DNA from 4 places in the Xenorhabdus cabanillasii genome. Region 1 is predicted to be linked to each of the others. Evidence: predicted binding sites of a transcription regulator. Region 1 holds the regulator's gene; each other region holds the start of a gene.
The links. The regulator PurR, encoded in region 1, represses purine synthesis genes. The targets are predictions, from matches to a motif close to CANGCAAACGTTTGCNTG.
Positions count from the first base shown of each region.

Region 1 (2,210 bases):
AATGGTGGTGGTGAACCAACTGGTAAAGTTGCAGAAGCTATCAATAATTCTTTCGGTTCTTTTGCTGAATTTAAACAGCAACTTACTGATGCAGCATTGAAAAACTTCGGTTCTGGCTGGACATGGCTGGTTAAGAAAGCCGACGGCAGTCTGGCTATCGTCAATACCTCCAACGCAGCAACTCCATTGGCTGGTGAAGATAAGCCTGTTCTGACTGTTGACGTTTGGGAACATGCCTATTACATCGATTACCGCAATGCACGCCCTCAATATCTGGAGCATTTCTGGGCTCTGGTTAACTGGAAATTTGTGGAAGAAAATCTGGCCTAATTAACCCGCCAGTTAAAATGACAAGGGTAAGTTTTTCCGATTCAACGCACTTAATTTCATTTATAAGTGCCCTTTAAGTAGTGAAAAACTTACCTTTAAAGTAAAACAGACAGCAATTCACCTTGATATTATTTCTCGACCTTGACTAGATCAAGCAAAGCACCCCCAGAAAAACAATCATGATTAATGCGCTACAGGCAGTCAATAATCCCAATTTCAGATCTGTATCCATAAGCCATCCTCACCATGAAAATTAAGACTCAGCAACACCATAAATTTTGATTGGCTATTTACCTCAGAGGTTAAAAACCACACTGTGGTATTTAATGCATATACTTTATAGCATCGATTACTACTTTCACTTTTGAGCTAGATCAGACAAAATCCAAGGTTTATCGCTAAATTATTGTCAGTTATCTTCCTATATATAAAATATAATACTGGCAAATGATTAACAAAGATCTATATCCAGATGAAGGGTATACAAATTTAGACCTAAGGTCAGGAGTCCTTTTTATCATGGCAACGATTAAAGATGTGGCTAAACACGCTGGTGTTTCAACCACAACCGTATCCCATGTTATCAATAAAACCCGTTTCGTCGCCGAAGATACAAAGGCCACAGTATGGGCTGCCATTAAGGAACTGAATTATTCCCCCAGTGCTGTTGCCCGTAGCTTAAAGGTTAATCACACCAAATCTATCGGACTACTGGCAACGTCAAGTGAAGCACCTTATTTTGCTGAAATCATCGAGTCTGTCGAAAATAGTTGTTATAGCAAAGGTTATACATTGATTTTATGTAATTCCCATAACAATCTCGACAAACAAAAAGCTTATCTCGCTATGCTGGCGCAAAAACGCGTCGATGGTTTACTGGTTATGTGTTCTGAATATCCCCAACAACTGTTGGGAATGCTGGAAGACTATCGCAACATTCCCATGGTGGTCATGGATTGGGGTGAGTCCAGAGGGGATTTCACTGATGCAATTATCGACAATGCCTTCCATGGTGGTTATTTGGCCGGTCGATATCTGATAGAACGTGGTCACCGTGATATTGCTGCTATTCCCGGACCATTGGCCAGAAATACCGGAGGCGGGCGTCATCAAGGTTTCCTTAAAGCGTTGAAAGAAGCAAATATCACTATTCGGGAAGAATGGATTGTTCAGGGGGATTTTGAGCCTGAATCCGGATATCAGGCGATGTATAAAATCTTAAGCCAAAAACATCGCCCTACGGCCGTGTTTTGTGGGGGAGATGTGATGGCAATGGGGGCGATCTGTGCTGCTGACGAGATGGGGTTACGCGTTCCACAAGATATTTCTGTCATTGGTTATGACAATATTCGCAATGCCCGTTATTTCACACCAGCACTGACAACGATTCATCAGCCTAAAGAGCGTCTGGGACAGATGGCTTTCTCCACGTTACTTGATAGGATTATCAATAAACGTGAAGATGCACAAACTATCGAAGTCCATCCGCGTCTTGTTGAGCGTCGCTCTGTTGTAGATGGCCCTTTCATTGATTATCGCCGTTAATGATTAATCCTCTTGTAGCCATTCAGCATTGAGTGTTGCACTATCTCCAAGATAATCAAGCAACCAGTTTAATGCAGGTGAATGGCTTTTTTGCGACCATGTCAGGCAACATGGGCTATCAGGTAATGGTTGCTCAAGTTCAAGCAAGCTGAGTTTTCCTTGACGAATAAGCGGCAAAGCACTATGTTTGGGCACCATTCCCACACACAGCCCATCCATCAGGCAAGCCAACCCCGCACTCCAGTCAGGGACAACTAACCGCCGTTGATTATCCAAAGCCCATGTATTACGCTTGGGCAAATTACGTGAAGTATCTTCAATGCACAAGCTAGGGT
Region 1 covers NZ_QTUB01000001.1:3,026,149-3,028,358, reverse strand. Annotated here, with positions in the region: gene sodB (superoxide dismutase [Fe]) at 1-330, shown strand, start outside; gene purR (HTH-type transcriptional repressor PurR) at 850-1,875, shown strand; gene punR (DNA-binding transcriptional activator PunR) at 1,879-2,210, opposite strand, start outside.

Region 2 (2,210 bases), 640 kb from region 1:
GCTTGCTACCTGATATACCTTTCATCTTTCAGGCTACAGCTTTATTGGCTGCAACTTGAAATCTATTTGGGTATAAGCTCAATATTGACGGTACTTTATTCTCAATTATGCGTAAACCGGATATTTTGCACAGATATCCAACACATTCTGTTTAACACTTTCAATAACGGCTTCGTCATTGATGTTATCCAACACATCACATATCCAGCCGGCCAATTCACGGGTTTCTGCTTCTTTGAAACCTCGGCGGGTAATTGCTGGAGTACCAATGCGAATACCCGAAGTGACAAACGGACTGCGAGGATCGTTAGGTACGCTGTTTTTGTTAACAGTGATATTGGCACGCCCTAATGCTGCATCCGCTTCTTTACCTGTAATATCTTTATCCACCAAATCCAGCAGGAACAGATGATTGTCAGTACCGCCGGAAACAACTTTGTAACCACGTTGCAGAAACACATCTACCATTTCTTTGGCATTTTTCGCAACCTGCTGCTGATATATTTTGAACTCCGGCTCCATTGCTTCTTTCAGTGCAACGGCTTTCCCGGCAATGACATGCATCAGCGGGCCACCCTGACCACCAGGGAAAACAGCAGAGTTCAACTTCTTATAAAACTCTTCATCACCCCCTTTAGCCAGAATCAGACCACCGCGTGGGCCTGCCAGAGTCTTGTGAGTGGTGGTTGTAACAACATGTGCATGAGGAACAGGGTTTGGATAAACTCCCGCAGCAACCAATCCGGCAACATGAGCCATATCAACAAACAGATATGCACCGATTTCATCAGCAATTTCACGCATTTTCGCCCAATCAACCACACCAGAATAGGCAGAGAAACCACCAATGATCATTTTAGGTTGATGTTTCAGCGCTTGGTTACGAATATCTTCGTAATCAATTTTTCCTTTCTCATCAATGCCATAAGGAACAACGTTATACAGTTTACCTGAGAAGTTAACCGGAGAGCCGTGAGTCAGATGGCCACCATGTGCCAGATTCATCCCTAAAACAGTGTCACCTGGTTGCAACAGCGTCATATACACCGCAGCATTTGCCTGAGAGCCTGAGTGGGGTTGGACGTTAGCATAATCTGCACCAAACAATTCCTTTGCTCGGTCAATTGCCAATTGTTCAACTATATCAACATATTCACAACCACCATAGTAGCGTTTACCCGGATAACCTTCCGCATACTTGTTAGTGAGCTGAGATCCTTGAGCCTGCATAACTCTTGGACTGGTGTAGTTTTCAGAAGCAATCAATTCAATATGTTCTTCCTGACGACAAACCTCCTGTTCCATCGCTTGCCACAGTTCGGGATCGTAATTCGCAATATTCATTTCACGCTTTAACATTAGGTTCTCCTGACTCAGCTACATCTCTAAAAAATACCCCTGAGGGCCAGAATTTGACACAGTGTAAACTCTTTTTATCAAATGAGATAGTCTTGACAAGAGATTTTACGCAAACGATTGCTTCAGCGCCTGTAGCAGGATGCCCTGCTATCCTGATTACACGCTTTAAATTTATTGTTGTTCTTTGTGATTCCAGTCAAATCTTCTTGCTTCAATACAAATTCTGAGTTTTTGACTTAAATCAAGATAATATCTTTTTCTTACTTTAATGTATTCCTCAATGATATAAGTTGCATTTAAAATACATCTTATATTCCTAAGCATTATTCAAGAAAAATTCAGGAGACCATAAATGTTAGATAACCAAATTATCGCAACTATAAAGTCCACTATTCCTTTGATTGTTTCCACCGGGCCAAAGTTAACTGCTCATTTTTATGAACGCATGTTCAGACACGATCCTGAATTAAAAGACATTTTTAACATGAGCCATCAGACCAACGGCGATCAGCGTGAAGCCCTTTTTAATGCTCTTTGTGCTTATGCCTCTAATATTGATAACTTATCTGCTCTTCTGCCGGCTGTAGAAAAGATCGCGCATAAACATACGAGCCTAAATATCCAACCGGAACACTATAAAATTGTCGGTACACATCTGCTGGCAACAATTGATGAACTATTTCATCCGGCTGATGAAGTTCTTGATGCCTGGAAAAAAGCCTACAATGTATTGGCCGATATTTTTATCAATCGGGAAGAGGCAATTTATCAGGGTAGCGAATCCTCGGCAGGAGGTTGGCGTGGTTTACGTCAATTTCGTGTCAGTCGTAAACAACCGCAAAGTGATATCA
Region 2 covers NZ_QTUB01000001.1:2,381,770-2,383,979, reverse strand. Annotated here, with positions in the region: gene glyA (serine hydroxymethyltransferase) at 106-1,359, opposite strand; gene hmpA (NO-inducible flavohemoprotein) at 1,712-2,210, shown strand, end outside.
Region 2: a site for PurR is predicted at 1,466-1,483, ahead of glyA (serine hydroxymethyltransferase). Genes of this name have one in related genera too.

Region 3 (2,210 bases), 1.7 Mb from region 1:
CAGGAACCATACTAACCAATGGAGAAATAAACATCACCAACAGGAATAAAATACCGACAACAACAGCAGTTAATCCGGTACGCCCGCCAACAGAAACGCCAGAAGAACTCTCTATATAAGCGGTTACCGAAGAAGTTCCAATATAAGAGCCAGCCACTGAGCTGATGCTGTCAACATACAGGGCCTGATTCATCCGCGGGAATTTACCATTACTATCAGCAATACCGGCTTTATCGGTTACACCAATCAACGTACCGGACGAATCAAACAGGTTTACCAGCATAAAAGAAAAAATAACTCCGGCTAACGCGATATCCAGAGCGCCTTTCACATCAACATTACCAACAACACTCATTACACTGGGTGGCAGATCAAAAACACCCTGATATTCCACATACCCCATCATAAACCCGATCAACGTCGTTATTACGATGGAAAACAATACTGCTGCATGAAAATTACGTGCTGCTAAAATCGCAATGATAAAAAAGCCCAATGTACCCAACAGGACATTGTGGGAAGCAAAATTGCCGATAGAGACAATCGTATCTGGATTCGGTACGATAATGCCGGCATTTTTCAGCCCCATCATAGCAATAAAAAGCCCAATACCACTGGTAATACCGACGCGCAAACTCACGGGGATATTAGCTATCATCCAATAACGTATACGAAAAATAGTCAGGATTAACAACCCTACTGCGCCCCAGAAAATCGCCCCCATTGCAACCTGCCATGAAATACCCATGGCACCGACTACGACAAAAGCAAAAAAAGCATTCAGTCCCATCGCGGGAGCAACAGCAACCGGTAAATTTGCCGTTATTCCCATCATAATACTGCCAAGTGCAGCGATGAGGCAGGTAGTAACAAATACGGCTTTGATATCCATTCCTGCAACAGACAAAATTTGTGGATTCACAAAGACGATATAAACCATGGTTAGAAAGGTTGTAAACCCAGCGATCATCTCGGTACGAACTGTCGTGCCATGTTCCTCTAATTTAAACACGCGCTGAAGTAAGCCCTGACGATTTACAGAGCCAGAATTGAGTGTGCTCATTAATATTTTATTCCCCAAAAGATGAAATTTTCGCCCTATCCTACAGGAAATCCGAACAAATCGTTATCCTTCAGGATCAAAAAAGAAAACGATTGCGATTAACAAAATCAACAAGTTATATAACAAAGTCATTATTAACAAGCCTCATTAATTGACTCTGTTTTATTCGTTATTTTTGGATGGCATCATGCCAAGAATATCGGTGAAAATATCCGTCCATTTATCCTTACCAATCTCCATTAACCTAAAAAAGCGCAGGATGAATGCCCCTTCTGTGGCCAGAAAAGCTAAGCGCGCCCGACGCCCTTCTTCCGTCGTTGTATCCAGACCAGCTATGCACTGATTATACCAGGCACGGCTTGACTCAAGATGTTCAGGTGTTTGAAGTAAAGCAGCCATTAAACCTGCCGCTTTTGCAGATGACACGTCATCAGAGTGCTGGCTGGCCTCAACATGCGCACGTACCGCTGTCAGCGGATCAGGATTTTCCCCGGCTATTGTGCAAAACTGCTCTTGGTAACTCAGTTCCCAACGTTCAAACATCGCATCAATGAGTGCGTCCTTCGTATTGAAACTGTACTGAACCCCACCCTTAGTGATCCCCACCGCTTTTGCCACTGCATCAATAGTCAGAGCCGCAGCGCCATGTGTTGTCACGATTTGTTCCGCTGCATCCAGCAAAATTTCCCGATCAATTGTTTTACGTCGTCCCATCGGAGCCCTCTTTTAATTCAATACGTATGTATTTATAATGTCAGGACTTTGTACCGTCAAGACTTGGACGGCACAGAATCCCTCAACCATATTGATGAGTTCTCGCATGAAATCGAATATTCGCTGGCTCGTGCTGGCTATCATTTCCAGCGCGCTTTTTCTAATCGTTATCGACATGACTGTTCTCTATACAGCCTTGCCTCGCCTGACACATGACCTGCGTGCTTCTTCCACCGAAAAATTGTGGATCATGAACGCCTATCCATTGACCATTGCTGGCCTGCTTCCCGGTACAGGAGCGTTAAGTGACCGTTTTGGTGCCAAAAAACTGTTTACTTCCGGGCTGGTTGTATTCTGCATAGCATCACTTATCGCCGCGTTTGCTCCCAATCCTGGCACATTGATCAGTGCACGAGTGGTACTTGCCATTGGC
Region 3 covers NZ_QTUB01000001.1:1,371,113-1,373,322, reverse strand. Annotated here, with positions in the region: gene BDD26_RS06730 (NCS2 family permease) at 1-1,063, opposite strand, end outside; gene BDD26_RS06725 (TetR/AcrR family transcriptional regulator) at 1,226-1,777, opposite strand; gene BDD26_RS06720 (MFS transporter) at 1,884-2,210, shown strand, end outside.
Region 3: a site for PurR is predicted at 1,145-1,162, ahead of BDD26_RS06730 (NCS2 family permease). Genes of this name have one in related genera too.

Region 4 (2,210 bases), 1.6 Mb from region 1:
CATGTGATGGTCCGAAGCGGTCAGTAATCGCCTGCATATTTGCAATCGCCGTTGGTGTTGCACCCAAACCAAAACCACAGTGACCGGCTGACAATACTGCCGCATCATAATTTTTACCCATCACTCTGTAAGTGACGAAGATGGCGTACAGTGCCATAACCACCGTTTGCACAGCAAGGATCACTAACATCGGCAGCGCAAGGGACGCCAGTTGCCACAATTTAAGACTCATCAATGCCATTGCCAGGAAGAGGGACAAACTGACGTTACCTAGCACTGACACTGCCCGGTCAAATACCCGATAAAAACCAAGCAGGGACAAGCCATTACTGAGTATCACCCCGGTAAACAGGACACACACGAAAGTTGGCAAAAAGAGCGTACCTTCCAGAACCTTCTCAAGATAGCTACCTACTAGCAAACAGATAGATATTAAAGCGATGGTTTCGAGCATCACTAATGGTGTAATCAAACGGCCGGTATAGGGTTTTTCAAACGCAGTCGGAACTTCAGTATCCTCAGCTTCCAGGCCAGGTGTTTTGTTATTCCTTACCAGCAGACGAGCAACAGGGCCACCAATCAGGCCTCCCAGTATTAAACCAAATGTTGCACATGCCATTGCGACTTCAGTGGCATTCTCAAAGCCATAACGTTCAGTAAATACCTTACCCCAAGCAGCACCAGTTCCGTGTCCTCCTGAAAGGGTGACTGAGCCAGCCAACAGCCCCATTAATGGATCAAGCCCAAGCATTTTCGCCAATGCAATCCCCACTGTGTTTTGCACCAACAATAAACCCACAACGACAACAATAAAGATTACCAAGGATTTTCCACCTGCTTTCAGGCTGGCAAGGTTGGCGTTTAAGCCTACAGTAGCAAAGAACGCCAACATAAGAGGATCTTTGAGAGATAAATCAAAGCTAACTTCCCAGCCCGTGGACTGTTTAACTATCAGAAGAACAAAAGCAACCAACAAGCCACCTGCGACCGGCTCTGGAATCGTATATTTTTCAAGAAATGAAACTGACTGTACGAGTTTTCTTCCCACTAGCAAAACAAGTGTGGCCGCAACGAGCGTGCCATAAATATCCAAATGATACATTTACGTACCCCATTCATTGTTAAAATTATGTGAATTTAATGCGACGTTATAATCATCCTATAAAAACGCCAAGAGCAGGTAAGGGTTGGATTAGAAAAAAAATTACCGATAAATACAAGATAAAACATTTAAAAATGTGACGAAATAAAGTTATACCGCATAGGTAAAATTTCACGCAAACGATTGCTTTTATAAGCCAGATCAATAAAATGTGTTTTTTGTTGACTCGAAACTCCACACCATGGTTACCTCAACCCACGAACACTCAGCATCAGAAATTCCCGAAAAATCGGGTAGTGAATTAATTTACCGTCTGGAAGATAAACCACCTCTTCCACATGCCCTGTTTGCCGCCTGTCAGCATCTGCTGGCAATGTTTGTTGCTGTCATTACACCAGCGATATTGATCTGTCAGGCTCTTGGGCTTCCCGAACAAGATACACAACGCATTATCAGCATGTCTTTGTTTGCTTCAGGGTTAGCCTCACTTATTCAAATCCGTTCCTGGGGGCCAATTGGCTCAGGTTTGCTTTCCATTCAAGGAACCAGTTTTAATTTTGTTGCTCCCCTTATCATAGGTGGCCTGGCCCTGAAAAATGGAGGGGCCGATATTCCAACAATGATGGCTGCCCTGTTTGGTACGTTGATGCTTGCAGCAACCACTGAGATATTTCTTTCCCGCATACTGCATCTGGCCAGAAAGATCATCACACCTTTAGTTTCCGGCATTGTTGTGATGATTATTGGTCTGTCACTGATTCAGGTTGGATTAACTTCTATCGGCGGCGGTTATACCGCCATTCAGCAAGGTACGTTTGGTGCTCCCGAAAACCTTTTGCTGGCGGGAATTGTTCTCGCCATTATCGTGCTGCTGAATCGTCAACATAACCCCTATTTACGGATTGCGTCTCTGGTTATTGCCATGACAGTAGGGTATTTAGTCGCTTGGTATATGGAGATGCTACCTCATTCAACCACAACAGAAGACAAACCAATTATCACTGTTCCTTCTCCGTTGTATTACGGACTCTCTTTTGACTGGAATTTGTTGATCCCACTTGTCCTGATTTTTATGGTGACGTCACTGGAAACAATTGGTGATATTACA
Region 4 covers NZ_QTUB01000001.1:1,389,396-1,391,605, reverse strand. Annotated here, with positions in the region: gene gltS (sodium/glutamate symporter) at 1-1,102, opposite strand, end outside; gene BDD26_RS06795 (nucleobase:cation symporter-2 family protein) at 1,344-2,210, shown strand, end outside.
Region 4: a site for PurR is predicted at 1,275-1,292, ahead of BDD26_RS06795 (nucleobase:cation symporter-2 family protein). Genes of this name have one in related genera too.